One region of the Nonomuraea sp. MTCD27 genome, then DNA from elsewhere that is predicted to be linked to it. Evidence: riboswitches for the same ligand, from Rfam matches in the RefSeq annotation. Region 1 holds a riboswitch; each other region holds the start of a gene.
The links. A riboswitch is a leader RNA that binds a small molecule or an ion and turns the genes downstream of it on or off. The one in region 1 is predicted to bind cyclic di-AMP.
Positions count from the first base shown of each region.

Region 2: it holds a riboswitch for cyclic di-AMP, as region 1 does, so the genes downstream of both, ACBJ59_RS44845 (coiled-coil domain-containing protein) here and ACBJ59_RS43635 (CHAP domain-containing protein) in region 1, are expected to answer to the same signal.
Region 3: it holds a riboswitch for cyclic di-AMP, as region 1 does, so the genes downstream of both, ACBJ59_RS46720 (CHAP domain-containing protein) here and ACBJ59_RS43635 (CHAP domain-containing protein) in region 1, are expected to answer to the same signal.
Region 4: it holds a riboswitch for cyclic di-AMP, as region 1 does, so the genes downstream of both, ACBJ59_RS18315 (C40 family peptidase) here and ACBJ59_RS43635 (CHAP domain-containing protein) in region 1, are expected to answer to the same signal.

Region 1 covers NZ_JBGNUW010000019.1:36,615-41,448, forward strand. Annotated here, with positions in the region: gene ACBJ59_RS43630 (glycoside hydrolase family 25 protein) at 232-996, opposite strand; cyclic di-AMP (ydaO/yuaA leader) riboswitch at 1,009-1,153, opposite strand; cyclic di-AMP (ydaO/yuaA leader) riboswitch at 1,577-1,727, shown strand; gene ACBJ59_RS43635 (CHAP domain-containing protein) at 1,740-2,375, shown strand; gene ACBJ59_RS43640 (NAD-dependent epimerase/dehydratase family protein) at 2,481-3,404, opposite strand; gene ACBJ59_RS43645 (TetR/AcrR family transcriptional regulator) at 3,473-4,069, shown strand; gene ACBJ59_RS43650 (O-methyltransferase) at 4,085-4,669, shown strand; gene ACBJ59_RS43655 (hypothetical protein) at 4,697-4,834, opposite strand, start outside.
Region 2 covers NZ_JBGNUW010000019.1:301,664-306,497, reverse strand. Annotated here, with positions in the region: gene ACBJ59_RS44855 (DeoR/GlpR family DNA-binding transcription regulator) at 132-911, shown strand; gene galT (galactose-1-phosphate uridylyltransferase) at 908-1,987, shown strand; cyclic di-AMP (ydaO/yuaA leader) riboswitch at 2,056-2,195, shown strand; gene ACBJ59_RS44845 (coiled-coil domain-containing protein) at 2,201-3,157, shown strand; gene ACBJ59_RS44840 (MmcQ/YjbR family DNA-binding protein) at 3,186-3,539, opposite strand; gene ACBJ59_RS44835 (RIP metalloprotease) at 3,547-4,834, opposite strand, start outside.
Region 3 covers NZ_JBGNUW010000021.1:154,357-159,190, forward strand. Annotated here, with positions in the region: gene ACBJ59_RS46710 (aldo/keto reductase) at 1-627, shown strand, start outside; gene ACBJ59_RS46715 (Gfo/Idh/MocA family protein) at 718-1,671, shown strand; cyclic di-AMP (ydaO/yuaA leader) riboswitch at 1,789-1,926, shown strand; gene ACBJ59_RS46720 (CHAP domain-containing protein) at 1,939-2,643, shown strand; gene ACBJ59_RS46725 (hypothetical protein) at 2,860-3,156, opposite strand; gene ACBJ59_RS46730 (alpha/beta fold hydrolase) at 3,450-4,268, opposite strand; gene ACBJ59_RS46735 (LysR family transcriptional regulator) at 4,327-4,834, shown strand, end outside.
Region 4 covers NZ_JBGNUW010000005.1:525,180-530,013, reverse strand. Annotated here, with positions in the region: gene serA (phosphoglycerate dehydrogenase) at 231-1,820, shown strand; gene ACBJ59_RS18325 (hypothetical protein) at 2,248-2,370, opposite strand; gene ACBJ59_RS18320 (SSI family serine proteinase inhibitor) at 2,791-3,180, shown strand; gene ACBJ59_RS18315 (C40 family peptidase) at 3,253-3,657, opposite strand; cyclic di-AMP (ydaO/yuaA leader) riboswitch at 3,856-3,997, opposite strand; gene ACBJ59_RS18310 (3-isopropylmalate dehydrogenase) at 4,097-4,834, shown strand, end outside.

The DNA.
Region 1 (4,834 bases):
GGCTGCCGCTCCCGGCCTTCCGGCAGCCCCGACCGTCTCAGCGGGCCGGCGCACCGTTCGCGGCGACGCGCTGCCCGGCCCCGCCCCGGCCTCGCTCGCCACCGCCGCCCTGCTCTTCGTCGCGGCGGCGAGTCGTCCTGCGGCACACGTCCTGCGGCGCTTGCTCTGCGGTGCTTGCTCTGCGGCGCGTGCCCTCCCGGGCGGCAGGGCGGCCGGGAGGGCACGCGCCGGTCAGGCGGCGTGCCTGCCCAGGTCGCGCAGCTGGCCGGGGGTCAGCGCGGAGACGTTCTGATCGATGGGGGAGTCGGTGTACTGGTGGATGGTCCAGGACTTCCAGTCGGCGGGCGGGGTGAGCGCGCCCTTGGCCCGGCTGTAGTGAGCGACCCACAGGGGATATTCGGCCAGGCCCTTGCCGTACGTGTCGGCGAAGTTCCAGCCGCTGTAGAACATCGGGGTGATCCCGGTCCTGGCCTTCACGTGTGACAGCCACGCCTTGGCCCACGCGTTCACCTGGGCGACGGACCTGTCGTCGGTCGTCTCCAGGTCCAGGACCAGCAGGTCCCCGGCCTTGGCGGGCTGGGCGTTCACCACGGACAGGAAGTGCTCGGCCTCGGCGATGGGGTCGTTGCCGGGGTGCCCGAAGTGGTACGCGCCGCGCACGATGCCCTTGTCGCCCAGCTCACGCCAGTGCCGGGCGAACGAGGCGTCGCGGAAGCCGGTGCCCTCGGTGGCCTTGATGATGCCGAACTGGGCGGGGCTGGCGGCCCAGTCGTACTGGGGCTCGTAGTTGGAGATGTCCAGGCCGTACGTGAGCTGCTGGGTCCTGTGCTGGGTCGCCTGCACGGTGGTGCCGTGACCGGTGGGCGAGGCGAGCACCGTACCGGTCGCGCCGGTGACGGCGGTGGTCGCGGCCAGGATCACGCCTCCGACGGCCAGCGCGAAGAGCTCGGCGGGGCGGCGGTTCCTGACGATCGCGGCAAGCTGAGGCTTGAGCATGGGGATGTCGACTCCTTCTTCCATGCCGCCTACCGGGTTAGCTGACGGGTTCGGGACTGGAAGTCGCCCCTACGGGCGCGGCTCGGGCCGGCGTCCGATTCACCCCGAAGAGTGGATCCCCGGCTCCGCGGGGTCGCGGATTCGGCGGGCGCGGCGGACCGCGCCCAGTAAAGGTACAGATCTCCCTAAAGTGGGAGCAAGTATGGCAAAGCGAAGCCCCATGTTCGTCGGCGGGAACGAGCCCGAAAAGCCGCGCCGGCAAGGGTTTCCGGGGCTGGGTAAAGTTTCCGGCGCCGCCCTGGTCGCCGGTCCGGAACGGCTGTGACTTGTGATACTCGTGATGCGACCTCTTTTGCCCTCCTAAACCCCGTCCACCATGCTGCTTGGGTAAAGAATTGTGTCGCGATCGCCTATGTCACAGGGGATCCTGTTGCCTTTCCCAGGGCCCGGCTTGCATCTTTCTATGCGATTCGCTTACCTTTGAGGACTCAAGGCGTACGACCTGCCGACAAGCACTTGTCGCGTGACGCCGTTCATTTGTCGAGACCGCGTCTCACCAGCACGGACGTGCAGGGATGTGTGACGCGGCCCGCCGAATCCGTGAATGCAGCGGAACCGGGGACCCACCTTTTTTTCCGGGGTGAATCGGCGCGCTCTGATCCGAGCGCTCCGTAGGGCACTTCCACGCCCGAACCCGTCAGCTAACCCGGTAGGCGGCATGGAAGCGAGGAGCAATCCAAGTAATGGCCAAGTACACCCTTTCCCGTGCCCTGAAGCCCGCGAGCCTCACCCGGTTCGCCGTCGGGGCGGCCGTGGCGGCCGGTGCCGTTCTCGCCGCCGGTCCGGCCTTCGCCGCCGACGACTCCCAGGCGCAGAAGTCCGCGGGTCAGGTGTCCGCGCAGTCGGTGCTGAAGGTCGCCGAGTCGCAGATCGGCGTGGCCGAGAACGCCGCGGGCGGTGGCACCCCGTTCCACAGCTGGTACATGTCCTCGCCCCGGGCGCAGGAGACCATCACCCGTGATGGCGGGAGTGTGCGGGCCTACGCCAACGCTCCGTGGTGCGCCATGTTCGTCTCCTGGGTCGGCGAGAAGGCCGGCGTCCGCCCCAGCATGGGCTGGGACGCCTACACCGTCACCTATGCCAAGTGGTTCCAGACCAACCAGCACTGGGGCACGACCGCCAAGCCCGGCGCCGTCGTCTTCTTCGACTGGAACGGCAAGAGCACCACGGGCATCGACCACGTGGGCCTGGTCAAGCAGGACAACGGCAACGGCACGATCACCACGATCGAGGGCAACACCGGCAACGGCAAGGTCGAGCAGCGCATCCGGCCCAAGTCCCAGGTCGTCGGCTACGGCTACCCCCAGTACAAGGCCTGATCCCAGGCAGGCCGCACGCTCCTTGCCAGGTGCGATGGTCAAGGGACAACGGGTGGTGCAGGAGAGATCCTGCGCCACCCGTTGTGTTCGCTCCGGGAGAGCGGGCTACGCGTGCTGCCGATACCAGTCGAGCGTCGCGGCCACGCCCGCCGGGTGCGGGGTGACGTCGACCGGTCCGAACGCCTTCCGGAAGGCCGAGTCGTCGGAGACGAACGGCCGGTCCCGCTGGTACCAGGTCTCCCCGAACTCGCGGACCATGGGGTGGAACAGCCCGACGAGGCGCTGCATCCCCCGCCCGAGCCCGGCGCTCTTCGGCGTGCCGCCGGCCGCGGCCCACACGAGGTCGAGGAAGGCGCGGCCGGTGATGGGCTCGGCGGCGGGCAGGTGCCAGGCGCGCCCGTCCGCCTCGGCGCGCTCGCCGAGGGTGACCAACCCGGCGGCGGTGTCGGGCAGGTAGGCGATGGTGTGCGGCTGGTCGAGGTCGCCGACCCAGCGGGCGGTCTTGCCGGCCAGGGCGGCGGCGAAGACGGTCGGGCCGATGACGGTGTTGACGCCTCCGGGGCCGTAGTAGTCGGAGGCCCGTCCGAGGGTGGCGCGGATGCGCCCGGCCCGGTGGGCGTCGAGGATCAGGTCGTCGACCTCGATGCGGGCGCGGCCTTTGGGATTGGTGGCGGCGTACGGCAGGTCTTCGGTCATGGGGCCGGTCACGGGGCCGTAGACGTACAGGTTGTCGGCCATGACCAGCTTCGCACCGGCGGCCTCCACCCCGGCGAGGACCGTCCTGGTGAAATCGGGGAACTCCGCGGCCCAGCTTGCGTAGTTCGGTTGCGCGCACTGGTACACCACGGCGGCACCCTGGCAGGCGGCGATGGCGCCCTCGGTGGTGGTGACGTCGGCCCGCAGCTCGTGGGGGCCGGGGTTCGCGCTCCGGCTGACGGCGCGGACCCGGTGGCCCCGGGCGGTGAGCTCGGCGACGACGGCCGAGCCGATCGCGCCGGTCGCGCCAAGGACGACATGCAGGTCGGACATGGTGCTGGTCCCTTCCGAAGGGGTTTCAAACCGTTGTTATATAACAACGTTATGATAAGCTGGCCACTATGGCAAGACCGAGAAAGCGCGACCACCAGGAGCTTCGCCATGAGCTCGTCGACGCCGCCGGCCGGCTCCTGGCCTCCGAGGGCCCGGCCGCGCTGACCACCCGCCGCGTCGCACAGCAGGCAGGCGTGTCCACCATGGCCGTCTACCAGCTCTTCGGCGACAAGGCGGGCCTCGTCCGCGAGATGTTCCTGGCCGGCTTCGAGCGTCTGGCCCAGGCGTTCGAAGCCGTGCCCCGCACCGAGGACCCGGTCGCCGACCTCCTCGCGCTCGGCCACGCCTACCGCGCCAACGCCCTGGCCAACCCCCACCTCTACGAGCTCATGTTCGGCCGGCCGATCCCCGGGTTCCAGCCCGACGCCGAGGCCGCCGCCCGGATCCAGCCCACCTTCGACACCCTCATCGCCGCCGTCGCCCGCTGCGTGCGGGAAGGCGCCTTCGCCCCCGCCGAGCCCCACGACCTCGCCGTCCGGCTCAACGCCCTGGCGCACGGGCTGTGCAGCCTCGACCTGCGCGGCGCCCTCGGCGACCCCGACGAGTCCCTCCGTCACTGGACCGACGCCTTCGCCACCATGGTGCGCGGCCTCCGCGAGCGGTAGGGCAGACTCCTACCCGTGGACGCGACGGTACGGAAGATCATCGATGACCTGAACGAGACCGCGGCCCGGCACGACGCCGCCCAGCAGGACAGGCTGGACCGGTGGCGGGTGCTGGAGCCCGACGCCGGGGAGTTCCTCTGGTTCCTGGCCCAGAGCATCGACGCGCGCGACATCGTGGAGATCGGCACCTCCCGCGGCGTGTCCACGCTGTGGCTGGCCGACGCGGCCCGCTCCGCAGGCGGTCACGTCCTCAGCCTCGACACCGACGCCGAGGCCCAGGCCCACGCCCGGCGCACGACTGCCGAGGCGGGCTTGGCCGACCATGTGGAGTTCCGGGTCGCCGACGGCGGCGCCGTCCTCGCGGACCTGCCCGACGGGGCGGTGGACCTGCTCTTCCTCGACGCCGAACGCCCCGAGTACCCGTCCTGGTGGCCCCATCCGTATCGCGTCCTGCGCCGGGGCGGCATCCTCGTGGCCGACAACGCCCTGTCCCACCCCGAGGAGATCGCCCCCCTGCACGACCTGCTCCGGCAGGAGCCCGGCCTGACGGTCACCACGATCAACGTCGGCAAGGGCGAACTGGTCGCGCTACGACGCTGAGGGGCGCCGCGTACGTCCGCCCGCGCGTCAGAGGGCCAGCGCGGTCATGAAGGCCATGCTGGCCGCCATTCCGGCCGAGCACGCGTTCTGGCTGAGCGTCCTGCGGTCCGGGCTCCGCCCGGGGAGAAGGTGGATGAGCCGGGCGCAGGTCCAGGCCACTCCGAT
Region 2 (4,834 bases), 270 kb from region 1:
TCCGCTGATCGGTACGGCAGGAGTGACCAACGTCTCCTGCCCACCCTGACCAGCGCAAGCGTTCCGCGCTAACTAACATTCCCCAACAATTCCGTGTCATAATTTGGTGGAATCTGTTGGAAGGAGCGGGCGTGCTCGCACAGCAGCGGCAGCAGGCGATCCTCGAACGCGTGCGCAGCAACGGCGGCGTCCGGGTGGCCGACCTCGTACGCGAGCTCGGCGTCTCCGACATGACCATCCGCCGCGACCTCGAGGTGCTGGCCGAACGCGGGCTGCTGGAGAAGGTGCACGGAGGCGCGACAGCGCTCGGCCCCGGCTCGACCGAGGAGCCCGGCTTCACCGCCAAGTCCGCCCGCCAGCAGCAGGAGAAGGACGCCATCGCGCGGCACGCGGCCACGCTCGTACGACCGGGCACGGCCGTGGCGCTGTCGGCGGGGACCACCACGTGGGCGCTGGCCCACCACCTGATCGGCGTGCCCGAGCTGACCGTGATCACCAACTCGATCCCGGTCGCCGAGGTCTTCCACCGCAACCCGCGCGCCGACCGCACCGTCGTGCTGACCGGCGGGGTGCGCACGCCGTCCGACGCCCTGGTGGGCCCGGTCGCCGTGGCGGCGATCCGCCGCCTGCACGTGGACACGCTCTTCCTCGGCGTGCACGGGATGAGCGTGCGGGCCGGGTTCACCACGCCCAACCTGCTCGAGTCCGAGACCGACAGGGAGCTGGTCGCGGCCGCGCACCGGCTGGTGGTCCCCGCCGACCACACCAAGTGGAACACGGTCGGCATCAGCACCATCGCCGAGCTGACCGAGGCCGACGTGGTCATCAGCGACGCGGGGCTGCCCGAGGACGCACGAACAGAGCTGGCCGAACGGGCCGGAGAACTCATCATCGCGGAGGGCTCGCTTTGAAGCGCACCATCACCCATCTGGCCGACGGCCGGGAGCTCATCTACTTCGACCGGCGTGACGACGCCGACAGGAGTGCGATCGACCGGCGGCCGCTGGAGCCCCGCCCCGTGGCCTCCGAGCTGCGTTACGACCCGCTGACCGAGGAGTGGATCGCGATCGCCGGGCACCGGCAGACGCGGACGTTTCTGCCGACCGGCGGCACGGCCGAGTGCCCGTTGTGCCCGTCGTCGGACACGCGGTCGTCGGAGATCCCCGCCCACGACTACGACGTGGTGGTGTTCGAGAACCGCTTCCCCTCTTTCTCCGGAAATTTCGGGACTTACGAGGAAGTGGGCGGCCTGAGCGAAGTCCGTCCGGGTGTGGGCCGGTGTGAAGTGGTGTGCTTCACCTCCGACCACTCGTCCTCCTTCTCCAAGCTCTCCGACGACCAGGTGGGGCTCGTCATGGAGGCGTGGGCCGACCGCACGGCCGAGCTGTCCACGATCGAGGGCGTGGAGCAGGTGTTCTGCTTCGAGAACCGGGGCGCGGAGATCGGCATCACGCTCGCCCACCCGCACGGCCAGATCTACGCCTACCCGTACGTCACGCCCAGGACCAGGCTGCAGCTCGGCGCGGCGGCCCGGTACAAGGGGCCGGGCAACCTGTTCGCCGACGTGCTGGCCGCCGAGCGGGAGGCGGGGACACGGGTGGTGGCCGCCAACGAGCTGTGGACGGCCTTCGTGCCCGCCGCCGCGCGCTGGCCGTTCGAGGTGCACCTCTATCCGCACCGGCAGGTGCCCGACCTGGCCGCGCTCACGGAGGAGGAGCGGGACGCGTTCGCGCCCCTCTACACCTCGGTCCTGCGGGCGCTGGACGGGCTGTTCGGGGTGGTGATGCCGTACGTGTCGGCCTGGCACCAGGCACCCGTACGCCAGGACCGGGAGCTGGGCTATCTGCACCTGGAGCTGTTCAGCATCCGGCGGGCGGCGAACAAGCTCAAGTATCTGGCCGGCTCGGAGTCCGCGATGGGCGCCTTCGTCAACGACGTGCTGCCGGAGGAGGCGGCACGCATGCTTCGATCACAAGTAGATCACTAATAGATTTCTACTTAAGGTCGCATGACTCGTGATCTACCACTAATATCCCCATATGCACCGGCCGAAACAGCCGTGGCACGCCTAATCCCGAGCGCGTCGCCCGGGAGCCGGGGACCCATCGCACCTGGGGTGAATCCGCTTCGGCGGTAGGGATCAACTCCCCTGCCCGAACCCGTCAGCTAACCCGGCCGGCAGAGGGAGAGGAACACCTACGTGGCGGCTTCGTCCCCCGCGACTCTTGCCATCGGTCTCATCGCCGCCGCCGCCATCGCCGTCCTCCCGGCGACCGCGGCGTCGGGAGCCCCCAAACCCACGGAAGCCGAACTCCGCGCCCAGCTCAAACAGCTCAACACCAAGGTCGACAAGCTCATCGAGCGGTACAACCTCAAGCGCGTCGAGCTGGCCAAGGCCCAGCAGGCCGCCGAGACGGCCGAGGCCAGGCTGGCCACCGCCGAGCAGGCGCTGACCACGGCCGAGCAGCGGGTCGCCGAGATCGCCCGCCTGCGCTACCAGAACGCCGACCCGTCCGTACCCACCTTGATGCTGCCCCAGAACGCCAGCAGCGCGGCCCTGCTCGAACAGCTCACCGCCGAGCAGCAGGCCGTCGTGCAGGGCGTCGCCACGGCCCGCGACGACAAGCAGCAGGCCAGCGAGGAGGCCGCGGCGCTGGCGGCCCGGATCGAGTCGGACACGGCCACGGTGGCCGAGCAGCGCGACGAGGCCGAGGACGTCATCGACGACATCAAGGACAAGCTCGAGGACCTGGTGCCGTTCGGCACCGGCCGCAAGTCCGACGGCTCCTGGGCGCCCGAACTGCCCACGGGAACGGACAACATCACCTCGCGTACGCGGCTGATGAAGGCTCAGGTGGAGAAGAACTTCTCGCTGCCGTTCGAGGTGGGCTGCTTCCGCTCGGGCTCCAGCGGCGAGCACCCGCTCGGCCGGGCCTGCGACTTCATGATGAGCACGGGCGGCTCGATGCCCACCGCCGTCAACAACGCACTCGGCGACCGGATCGCGGCCTGGGCGATCAAGAACCAGAACAAGCTGGGCGTCAAGTACGTGATCTGGAAGCAGCGGATCAACCACGGATCGGGCTGGAGCACGATGTCCGACCGGGGCAGCGTCACCGAGAACCACTTCGACCACGTGCACATCTCGATGAACTGACCCGCGGCGACCCGCGCCGGGCCCGGGGTCAGGGCAGGCGTGCGGCGAGGGACTGGGGGGCGATCCGGCGGTAGGCGTCCGTCACGATCTCCGCGATCTCCGCCCAGTCCACGTCCGGCACGTCCAGGTAGACCCCCAGCCACCCCCGATGCCCCACGTACGGTGGCCGGAAGAACCTCTCGGGGTCCTCCGCCACCATCTCCTCCTGCACCCCGGGCGGGGCCGCGCACCAGAACGCCAGCCGATCGTCATGATGGTGATCGGCGAACATCACGAACGTCTTCTTGCCCCTGACGAACCACGTCGGCTCCCCGTGCGAGAGCCGCTCGGTCGTCTCGGGCAGCGCCAGGCACAGGCCCCGCAGCCGCTCCAGGGCGTCCACGGCGGCCTCAGTTCGTCAGCGTGAGCGGGTTGACCAGGTCGGCGTAGACGAGCAGGCCCGCCATGATCATCATCACGATCGCGATCGCGTACGTCAGCGGCAGCACCTTGGCGATGTCCACGTGAGCCGGCTCCGGCCGCCGCATGATCCTGGCGAACGCCCGCTTGATGCCCTCCCACAGCCCGCCGGCGATGTGGCCGCCGTCGAGCGGCAGCAGCGGGATGAGGTTGAACATGCCGATCGCGAGGTTGAAGCCGGCCAGCAGGTTGATGAAGATGGCGATCTTCTTCTCGGTGGACAGCTGGTCGGAGGCCAGGATCTCGCCACCCATGCGGCCCGCGCCGACCACGCCCACGGGGCCCTCGGGGTCGCGCTCCTCGCCGGAGAAGGCCGCGTGCCAGACGCCGACCATCTTCTCCGGCAGGTTGAGCAGCGAGCCGGCCACCCTGGCCGTCAGCTCGCCCATGTAGCCGATGACCTGGCCCATGGTCTGCTGCTGCATGACCTCGGTGGGCAGCACGCCGAGGAAGCCGACGTTCTTGTCGATCTTCTGCGGGTCCTCCAGGTTGGGCCGGTCCTGGGCGATGAGCGTGACGTTGACCGTCATCGGCTTGCCGTCGCGGACGATGCCCAGCCGCACCGCGCCGGGACCGTGGGAGCGGATCAGGCGGGTGGCGTCGTCCCAGGAGCCGATCTTCTGGCCGTTGAAGGCGACGATGTGGTCGCCGGGCTTCATGCCCGCCTGGACGGCGGGGGTGGGCTTGTCGGTGGGCTTGCACTCCGTACGCTGCTCCGAGATCGGGATCACGCACGTGTTGGTCTCGGGCGAGACGATCGGGGCCAGCGTGGGCAGGCCGATGCCGACCAGCAGGATGCTGAAGAAGACGAAGGCGAGCACGAAGTTCATCGCCGGGCCGCCGGACATGATGATGACCTTCTGCCACCACTTCTTCCGGTAGAAGACCTTCTCCTCGTCGCCCGGCCGCACCTCTTCCTGGGCGGCGTCGCGGGCGGACTCGATCAGGCCCTGCCACGGGCCCGTCGCGGTGCTCCTGAGCTTGCCGGGCTCATCGCCAGGACGCGGCGGCAGCATGCCGATCATGCGGATGTAGCCACCGAACGGGATCCACTTGATGCCGTATTCGGTCTCGCCCTTGCGTCGTGACCACGCCGTCGAGCCGAAGCCCACCATGTACTGGGTCACCTTGACGCCGAACAGCTTGGCCGGGAGCAGGTGGCCGAGCTCGTGCAGCGCGATGGAGACCATCAACCCGAGCAGGAAGAGGACGATCCCC
Region 3 (4,834 bases), on a different contig from region 1:
CGCGAGAAGGTATTCGTGACCACGAAGCTGTGGAACGGCGACCACGCCCGCGCGGAGGCGGCCTTCGACGAGTGCCTGACCCGGCTGGGCCTCGACCACGTAGATCTTTTCCTCATCCACTGGCCGGTGCCGAAGCAGGACAAGTACGTGCAGGCGTGGAAGGCGATGGAGAAGATCTACCGTGACGGCCGGGCCAGGGCCATCGGCACGTCCAACTTCACCGTCGACACGCTCACCCGGCTCATGGACGAGACCGACATCACCCCGGCCATCAACCAGATCGAGCTCCACCCCTACCTGCAGCAGCGGGAGATGCGGGCCTTCCACGAGGCCAACGGCATCCTCACCGAGGCGTGGAGCCCGCTCGGGCAGGGCAAGGGGCTGCTCGCGGACCCGGCGCTGGCGGTGCTGTCGGAGAAGTACGGCAAGACGCCCGCGCAGATCGTGCTCCGGTGGCACCTGCAGCTCGGCAACGTGGTCATCCCCAAGTCCGTGACGCCCGCGCGGATCGCCGAGAACATCGACGTGTTCAGCTTCATCCTCGACGCCGAGGACATGGCGGCCATCGGCGCGATGAACAGGAGCAGGCGCATCGGCCCCGATCCCGAGACTTTCAACATGACGTGAGTGACCGGAGTGGCTCATGTGACGTAAAGGAATTACCGTTACATGACGCCGCCATAAGTCACCTTTTACCATCCGGATACGATCTGCCGCGTGCAAGATTTCACATGGGGAATTGCGGCGACCGGCGGCATCGCGCGTACCGTGGGGGCCGCCATCGTGGCGGAGCCCGGGATGCGGGTGGCCGCCGTCGGATCCAGGAACCTCGCCAGGGCGCAGGCCCTGGCCACGACTTTGGGGGCGGAGTCGGCGTACGGCTCTTATGAGCAGCTGTGCGCCGACCCGGCGGTGGACGCGATCTACGTCGCGACGCCGCACGCGCAGCACCTGCGGGTGGCCGAGGCCGCCATCGCCGCGGGCAAGGCCGTGCTCTGCGAGAAGCCGCTGGCGGCGACCGTGGACGACGCGGAGAAGATGGTGCGCCTGGCGCGCGAGGCGGGCGTGTTCCTGATGGAGGCCATGTGGATGAGGTTCAACCCCCTCGTCCGGCGGATCGCGACCGACCCGCGCTTCGGCGAGATCCGCTCCGTGCAGGCCAGCTTCGGCTTCGCCCTGCCGTACGACCCGGCGCACCGGCTGTGGGCGCCGGAGCTGGGCGGCGGCGCGCTGCTCGACCTGGGGATCTACCCGTTCGGCCTGGCCCAGCTCCTCCTGGGCATGCCCGCTGACCTGCGCATCACCGGCTCCCTGGCCCCGAACGGGGTGGACGCGGAGGCGGCCGGCGTATTGCTCTACCCCGGTGGCAGGCATGCTCTCGTGGCCACCTCATTGCTGGGGAATTACCCTAACCAGGCCAGTGTTGTAGGTACTCAGATGCGGGCGGACATCCAGGCGCCGTTCTGGGCCCCGCAGCGGATCCTGCTCACCGGGCCCTCCATGGAGCCGGAAGAGCACGTGCTCGATCCGGCGGACAACGGATACGCCGGAGAGCTCCGCGAAGTCCGCGCCGCCACGGCCGAAGGCAGGACCGAATCCTCGATCATGCCGCTTGACGAATCCCTTGCCATGATGGGGCTTCTGGCCGACGCACGCAGGCAACTTGCCTAGCCGCGCTTTTATGGATTTGTAATCCTCTTGCCTCATGTATTACCTTATGGGGCAACTTGAGGCATACGTCCGGTTTGTCCGGCTATGTCTGACCATCGCACGACAAATCACAGGATCGCCCTGTGACCGCTGAATCCGCGTCCGCGCGGAACCGGGGACCCATGTCCTTTGGGGTGAATCGGCACTCCGGTGCCGTAGGGCAGCTTCCACGCCCGAACCCGTCAGCTAACCCGGTAAGCGGCATGGAAGCAAGGAGTAACCCCCTCGATGGCCAAGCACCGTATTTCCGCTGCCTCGAAGACCACCATCGCCCGCGCCGTCCTCGGCGCCACCGTCATCGCCTCGGCCCTCGGCGCCAACGCCGTAGCCGCCAATGCCGACACCGCCACCGGCGTCGCCGCGGCCACCGCCGCCAGGCACCCGGACACCGCCATCGCCGCCCACAAGGCCGGCGACAGGGTGGAGGAGACCAAGGTCAACGTCACCGCGGACCAGGTCCTCGCCCTCGCCAGGGCCCAGGTCGGCACCTCCGAGAACGCCTACGGCGGCGGCACCAAGTACCAGCAGTGGTACGCCGCCTCCAAGCGCGCCGCCGAGACCGTCGCCCGTGACGGCGGCAACCGCGCCGCGTACCTGAACGCCGCCTGGTGCTCGATGTTCGTCTCCTGGGTCGGCGAGCAGACCGGCGCCCGCCCGCAGGTCGGCTGGGACGCCTACACCGTCGCCCACGCCAAGTGGTTCGCCGCCAACCACCGCTTCGGCACCGTCGCCAAGCCCGGCGCCGTGGTCTTCTTCTCCTGGGACGGCGGCAAGAGCCTCAGCGACATCCAGCACGTCGGGTTCGTCGTGAAGGACAACCAGAACGGCACCATCTCCACGATCGAGGGCAACACCGGCAACGGCCGGGTCGAGGAGCGCATCCGTCCGAAGTCCCAGGTCGTCGGCTACGGCTACCCGCAGTACCGCGCCTGACGGACTCCGGCCGAGGGGGTTCCCCCGCCTTCCCTGAACGCGACGAGCGCGCGTCCCCGAACGGGACGCGCGCTCGTCGCGTTTCCCGGCTTCCCCCGGCGATGCCGATGCCCGTCATGAGCGTGCCGGGCACCGGTCCTCGGCGTGGCGGCATGCTCACCAGCACCCCTGCTCAGGCTCCGGCGGGCCTCGCGATGACCCGCGGCGCTCCCCGCGTCACAGCCCGTCGGCCGCCGTGAAGGCGTCGCGCTGGATGGCATGCAGCTCGGCGTACGGGCCGGGGCGGGCGACGAGGTCGTCGTGGGTGCCACGCTGGACGACCCGGCCGCCGTCGAGCACGACGATCAGGTCCGCCGTCCGCACCGTGGGGAAGCGGTGGGTGACCAGCAGCGTGACGGTCCCGGGGTGGCGGCGGGCGGCCTCGGCGTAGCGGGCGAAGACGGCGCTCTCGGCCGGGGCGTCGAGGGAGGCGGTCGGCTCGTCCAGCACCAGCAGGAGCGGGGCCTCCCGCATCGAGCAACGCGATCAGCGGCGCGGCGCCGCCGTGGGAGACCAGCCGGCCGAGCGGCACCGTGCCGAGCGGGCCCAGCGTCGCCGCGCCCGCACCGAACAGGCCGAACGGCACCAGGCGGCGGGGCCCGGCCAGCGGCAGCAGGCGGCGGGGCCCGGCCAGCGGCAGCAGGCCGGCGAGACTGACGGCCCTCACGCCAATCCAATGCGATCACATTGGTATGCCATGTGCCTGACGGTAACCCCGCCGCGCTCGGCGGGTCAAACCGATGCGGGCACATCGGGATAAGCCCGGCTCACTCCAGGAAGAACGCGGCCAGCGCCCCGGCGACCCCGTCCGGGTCGTTCTCCATCGGGATGTGACCCGCCTTCGGGATGCGCACCAGCCTGGTGGCGGGCATCTCGGCGGCGAACCGCTCGGCCTGCCGCACCTGCTGGAACTGGTCGTCCTCACCCCAGACCAGTAGCTTCGGCGTACGGTCGGCCCGCAGCGCCGGGACCAGGTCGAGCGTGTAACGGCTGTCGGCCGCGCCCGCCAGGGCCAGCCACGACCGGCAGACCCGCGGGTCGGTCCAGGGGTCGAGGTAGTCGGCCAGCTCCTCCTCCGTCGCCGGACGGGCCAGCGCGGCACCTACGGCGATGCGGCGCGCGGCCAGCACGTCCTCGGCGGTCGTCGCGGCGGCCACCGCCGGGTCGCGGTAGCGGGCCACCGCGGCCACCGGCCAGGAGTCGTACGTGACCGAGTTGACCAGCGCCAGCCTGCGCACCCGCACCGGCCCCGCGGCCAGCAGGTGCTGCGCGACCGCGCCCCCGATGTCGTGCCCGGCCACGGCCACCGGCTCCTCCGCCCCCACCGCCGCCGCGAAGCGGGCCACCCACTCCGCCAGCGCCGGAACGGCCGCCGTCTCGACCGTCAACTCCCCCTCCGAGCGCCCCAGACCGGGCAGGTCGACCGCGACCGGCCGCAGCCCGGCCGCGGCCAGCCGGTCGATCACGGGCGCCCAGACCCGGCTCCAGTACGTGCCGTGCAGCAGCAGCACCATCGGGCCCCGCTCCCCGGCCGTCAGATAGCCGGCCCGCCGCCCGTCTACGTCAATCGTCTCTCGCGTGGTCATGGCATAACCATCGTGTTCTGCTCCAGCCCCGGTCAAATACCAACTAGGGTATGTCGGCATGACATTGGCGCAGCTCAGAGTGCTCGTCGCGGTCGCCGACCACGCCGGCTTCACCACCGCCGCCGACCACCTCGGCATGTCCCAGCCCGCCGTCAGCCGCGCCGTCGCCACGCTGGAGCGCGAGCTCGGGGCGACCCTGTTCGTCCGCCACCGCGACGGCATCGCCCTCACCGAGGCCGGCCGCCGCGCGCTCGCCCGGGCCCGCGAGGCGCTGCGGCACTTCGACCTCATCCGCGCCGACGTGGCCGCCGCCAACGGCCAGATCACCGGCGAACTGCGCCTGGCCAGCCTGCCCAGTGCCACCGGCACGATCGTGGCGAAGCTGCTGCGCGCCTTCACCGACCGCTACCCGCAGGTCCGGGTGCGCCTGTTCGAGGGCGTGGACGACGACATCCGCGACTGGCTGCACCGCGGCGCCGCCGAGATCGGCGTCGTCACCCTGCCCGCCCCCGGCCTGCACACCACGCACCTCAGCACCCACGACATGGTGGCCGTGCTGCCGGCCG
Region 4 (4,834 bases), on a different contig from region 1:
TAGGTAGTCGGCCACGGCTTATCAGGCTAATGGCGAATAAATCTCCCGATCAAGACAAAGATGTGCGCAGAGTGGATGAGTTTGCCGAGCGCTGGGTACGGCGGTCCTCGTCTCACATCGTGAGTCCCTCGTGAACGCGTTCACAAGCGCCGGATAGACTCAGTGGGACCGCCGGGGGGATCCGTGGACGTGTCCCCCCCAAGCCCGCCGTGCCTTAAGGATCCACACCAGTGAACAAGCCCGTCGTTCTGGTCGCAGAGGAGCTGTCCGAGGCTGGCCTCGCCGTACTCGGAGCTGATTTCGAGGTCCGCCACACCGACGGCGCCGACCGTTCCCAGCTGCTGCCCGCCCTCGCCGAGGTGGACGCGCTGATCGTCCGCTCGGCCACGCAGGTCGACGCCGAGGCCATCGCCGCGGCGCCCAAGCTGCGCGTGGTCGCGCGCGCCGGCGTCGGCCTCGACAACGTCGACGTCGAGGCGGCCACCAAGGCCGGTGTCATGGTCGTCAACGCGCCGACCTCCAACATCACCAGCGCCGCCGAGCAGACCATCGCCCTCATCCTGGCCAGCGCCCGCAACACGGCCCAGGCCCACGCCGCGCTGAAGAACGGGGAGTGGAAGCGCTCCAAGTACACCGGTGTCGAGCTCGACGAGAAGGTCGTCGGCATCCTGGGCCTGGGCAAGATCGGCCAGCTCGTGGCGCAGCGGCTGCAGCCGTTCGGCGTCGAGCTGATCGCCTACGACCCCTACCTGCCGCCGGCCCGCGCCGCGCAGATGGGCGTCAAGCTGCTCAGCCTCGAAGAGGTGCTCAAGCAGGCCGACTTCATCACCGTTCACCTGCCCAAGTCCAAGGAGACGCTCGGGCTCATCGGCGACCGGGAGCTGCACCAGGTCAAGCCGTCCGTCCGGATCGTCAACGTCGCGCGCGGCGGGATCGTGGACGAGGGCGCGCTCTACTCGGCGATCAAGGAGGGCCGGGTCGCGGGAGCCGGCCTGGACGTGTTCGCCAAGGAGCCGTGCACCGACAGCCCGCTGTTCGAGCTGGACCAGGTCGTCGCCACGCCGCACCTGGGCGCCTCCACGCACGAGGCCCAGGAGAAGGCCGGCACCCAGGTCGCGCGGAGCGTGAAGCTGGCGCTGGCGGGCGAGTTCGTGCCCGACGCCGTCAACGTCCAGGGCGGGGCGGTCGCCGAGGACGTCAAGCCGGGCCTGCCGCTGGCCGAGAAGCTCGGCCGGGTCTTCACCGCGCTGGCCGGCGAGGTCGCCACCAAGCTCGACGTCGAGGTGCGCGGCGAGATCGCCTCCCAGGACGTGCGGGTGATCGAGCTGGCCGCCCTCAAGGGCGTGTTCGCCGACGTGATCGAGGAGCAGGTCACCTACGTCAACGCCCCGCTGCTGGCCAAGGACCGCGGCATCACCGTCGAGCTGGTGACCAGCTCCGAGAGCCCCGACTGGCGCAACGTGGTGACCGTGCGCGGCGTGCTCGCCGACGGCCGTACGGTCTCGGTCTCCGGCACGCTCTCCGGGCCGCGCCAGATCACCAAGATCGTCGAGGTCAACGGCTACGAGATGGAGATCGAGCCGACGGCCCACCTGTGCTTCTACACCTACACCGACCGTCCCGGCATCGTCGGCGTGGTGGGCAGGCTGCTCGGCGAGCACAACATCAACATCGCCTCGATGCAGGTGGCCCGTGACGTCAAGGGCGGCAAGGCGCTCATCGCGCTGACCGTCGACTCCGCCATCCCCGCCGAGGTCGTCGAGCAGATCGGGGCCGAGATCGGCGCCGAGAGCGGCCGTTCGGTGGACCTGGAGGACTGACCTCCCACACCGGCCGGGGGCCGTCACCCGTCTTGGGTGACGGCCCCCTTGCGTCTCACGATGCGAGATAGTAGGACATCCAAGCAGCATGCTCGGGTACTGTGACGGGTAATGCGCCAGGTTCTCGTACTCATTACCTGCCGCGGCGGGGCCTGTTAGGGCAGGTCGACGACCCGCCGCGGAGAGCGGCGTTGGCGTCGGCCACTAAGTCCCTTCGTCCGGTCCGTGACCCGGACCACGAGATCAGGCCCGGTCGGATTCGCGACCGGAGTCCGGCTTCCCCCTTCAGGAATTCTGGAACGCGCCCGCGAGAAGAGATGAATCCCATGTACGAGATGTATGCCTGGAACCGTGCCGAAGACCACGACGACGAGGCGGCCGAGGCCGTCCAGACCGCGCTGGACCGCCGCGACAACGGCGGCGCCCCTCAGAACTCCAGCCGGTAGAACACGGCCGTCCGCCTCATCGCCGGCAGGGCGCCGACGATCCAGGCCGAGATGCGGTGCGTGATCGACAGGCGGTCGAATCCGTCGAGGTCGAACGCGCTCACCGCCACAGGCCCGGCCCGGGAAGCGCTCCACGATCGCCCGCGGCAGCGCGGCGCCCTCGGCCGGGTCGAGGTAGTAGAGCAGGCCCTCGGTGACCACCAGCGCGGGAGCGTCGCCGGGGACCCGCTCCAGCCACGCCAGATCGGTGACCGATGACCCGATCGTGGCGTGGCCTGCGCGCCCGGGGAACAGCCTGTCGCGCAGCTCGATGACCTCCGAGTAGCCCACGTCGTACCAGCTGACCGACGGCGGCTGAGCGCCACGGCCTGGCGCCGCCGGGTCCGATGCCCGTCCCGGTGAAGTCGTGGTCGATCCGCCGCCACGCTACGCCTGGGACAGGGGGTACGGACACCTGCCGTTGTGGATACGGAGAGTGCTGGTAGCGTCGCGCTGCGTATCCATTCCATGAGGAGGTTCCCCCCATGCACGCTTCCCTGACCGCGATCCGCCGCGCCGTCGCCGTCGCCGTCCCCGCGCTGGCCACCGCGGCCCTGCTCGCCGCTCCCGCCCACGCGCAGGCGGCCGAGCTGACCATCACCAAGTACCACGGTGGTGTGGCCCAGCGCTGGGTCCTGATCTGCGACCCGGACGACGGTAACCACCCCGACCCGTTCGCCGCCTGCGACAGGCTGCGCGAGATCGGCGGTGACCTCGACCAGATCCGGTTCCGCCCGGACGTCCCGTGCCCGCGGATCTTCGACCCCGTCGATGTCCAGATCCACGGTCATTTCCACGGCGAGCCGCTGGACCTCGCCGAGCAGTACCCGAACCCCTGCTTCGTGGAGCGCCTGGCCGCCCCGATCGTGCCCTGACGACCTGGAAGAGAGCCCCTGAGGCGACCTGAAAGAGAGCGGCCCCGGGCTCGCGGGGCCGCTCTCGGCTTCTCAGAGGGTGGCGGTGAGCGTGGCCGGGGCGGAGGACCGGCGCTGCTTCAGCACCTCGGTCCACTGGCGCACGCCCTTGGGATCCGGCCGGACCGCTCCCACGAACGCCTGTCTGCGCCAGGTCGAAAGCTTCTCCTCCTTCACGACGTCGCCCGTGCGCGGCGCATGCACCATGTAGCCGGGCTTCGAGATCATCCCCACGTGACCCAGGTTGCTGAAGAACACCAGGTCACCGGGCTCTAGATCGTTCCATGCGATTTTCCTGGAAAATGCCCCGTACTGTTCGCGGGCGGTGCGCGGCAGTTCGATGCCCGCGGCTTCGTAGGACCTGAGCATGAGCCCGGAGCAGTCGTACCCGCTCCTGCTGGTCCCGCCCCAGACGTACGGGGTGCCGCGTTTGTCCATGGCGTAGTCGAGGGCGATCTTCCAGGCGGGCGTGGGGGCCTGCGCCTCCTGGATGCGCTTGATCTCGGCGCCGGTCAGGGTGGTGGTGTCTTTGTCCGTGGTGGCCCGGGGTCCGTCGGTGGCGGCCTGGGCGGCTGGGGTGGCCAGGATGAGCCCGGCGACACCGGCCGCCAGGGCAATGGCGATGCGAGACAGAACACTGTCCTTCCATGCGGCCGACCGGGTTAGCTGACGGGCTCGGGCCTGGAAGACGGCCCTACGGCGGTGCCGATTCGCCCCTGGGGGAAAGTTGGGTCCCCGGCTCCACGCAGCGGCTGCGTGGATTAGGCCAGACGGACTCTAACGAAACGGTCAAAAGGTCGCAAATGCCTCAAAACCGGACGTCCGAAAAATGAGATGATGTGTTCGTCAGACGAGACGAGCCGGTAAGGTACCGCCCATGGAGTCGCGTAACATCCGCTTGGCCGTCATCCCCGGGGATGGCATCGGCACCGAGGTCGTGGCCGAAGGACTCAAGGTCCTGGAGGCCGTAGGCACGAAGATCGAGCCCACGCACTACGACCTGGGCGCCGCACGCTATCACCGCACCGGCGAGACGCTGCCGGACGCGGTGCTCGACGAGCTGCGCGGCTACGACGCGATCCTGCTCGGCGCCATCGGCGACCCCAGCGTGCCGCCGGGCGTCCTTGAGCGCGACCTGCTGCTGCGGCTCCGGTTCGAGTTCGACCACTACGTCAACCTGCGGCCGGTCAAGCTGTTCCCCGGGGTCGAGACCCCGCTGGCCGACACGCCCGCCGAGGACATCGACATGATCGTCGTCCGCGAGGGCACCGAGGGCCTCTACGCCGGCACCGGTGGCACCATGCGGCGCGGCACGCCGCACGAGATCGCCACCCAGGAGTCGCTCAACACCGCCCACGGTGTCGAGCGCGTGGTGCGTTACGCGTTCGAGAAGGCCAAGTCGCGGCCGCGCAGGAAGCTGACCCTCGTCCACAAGACCAACGTCCTCACCTACGCCGGCGACCTGTGGCAGCGCACGGTCAACCGGGTGGCCGAGGAATACCCCGAGGTCACCACCGACTACAGCCACATCGACGCGGCCTCGATGTTCTTCGTCACCCAGCCGGAGCGCTTCGACGTGGTCGTCACCGACAACCTGTTCGGCGACATCATCACC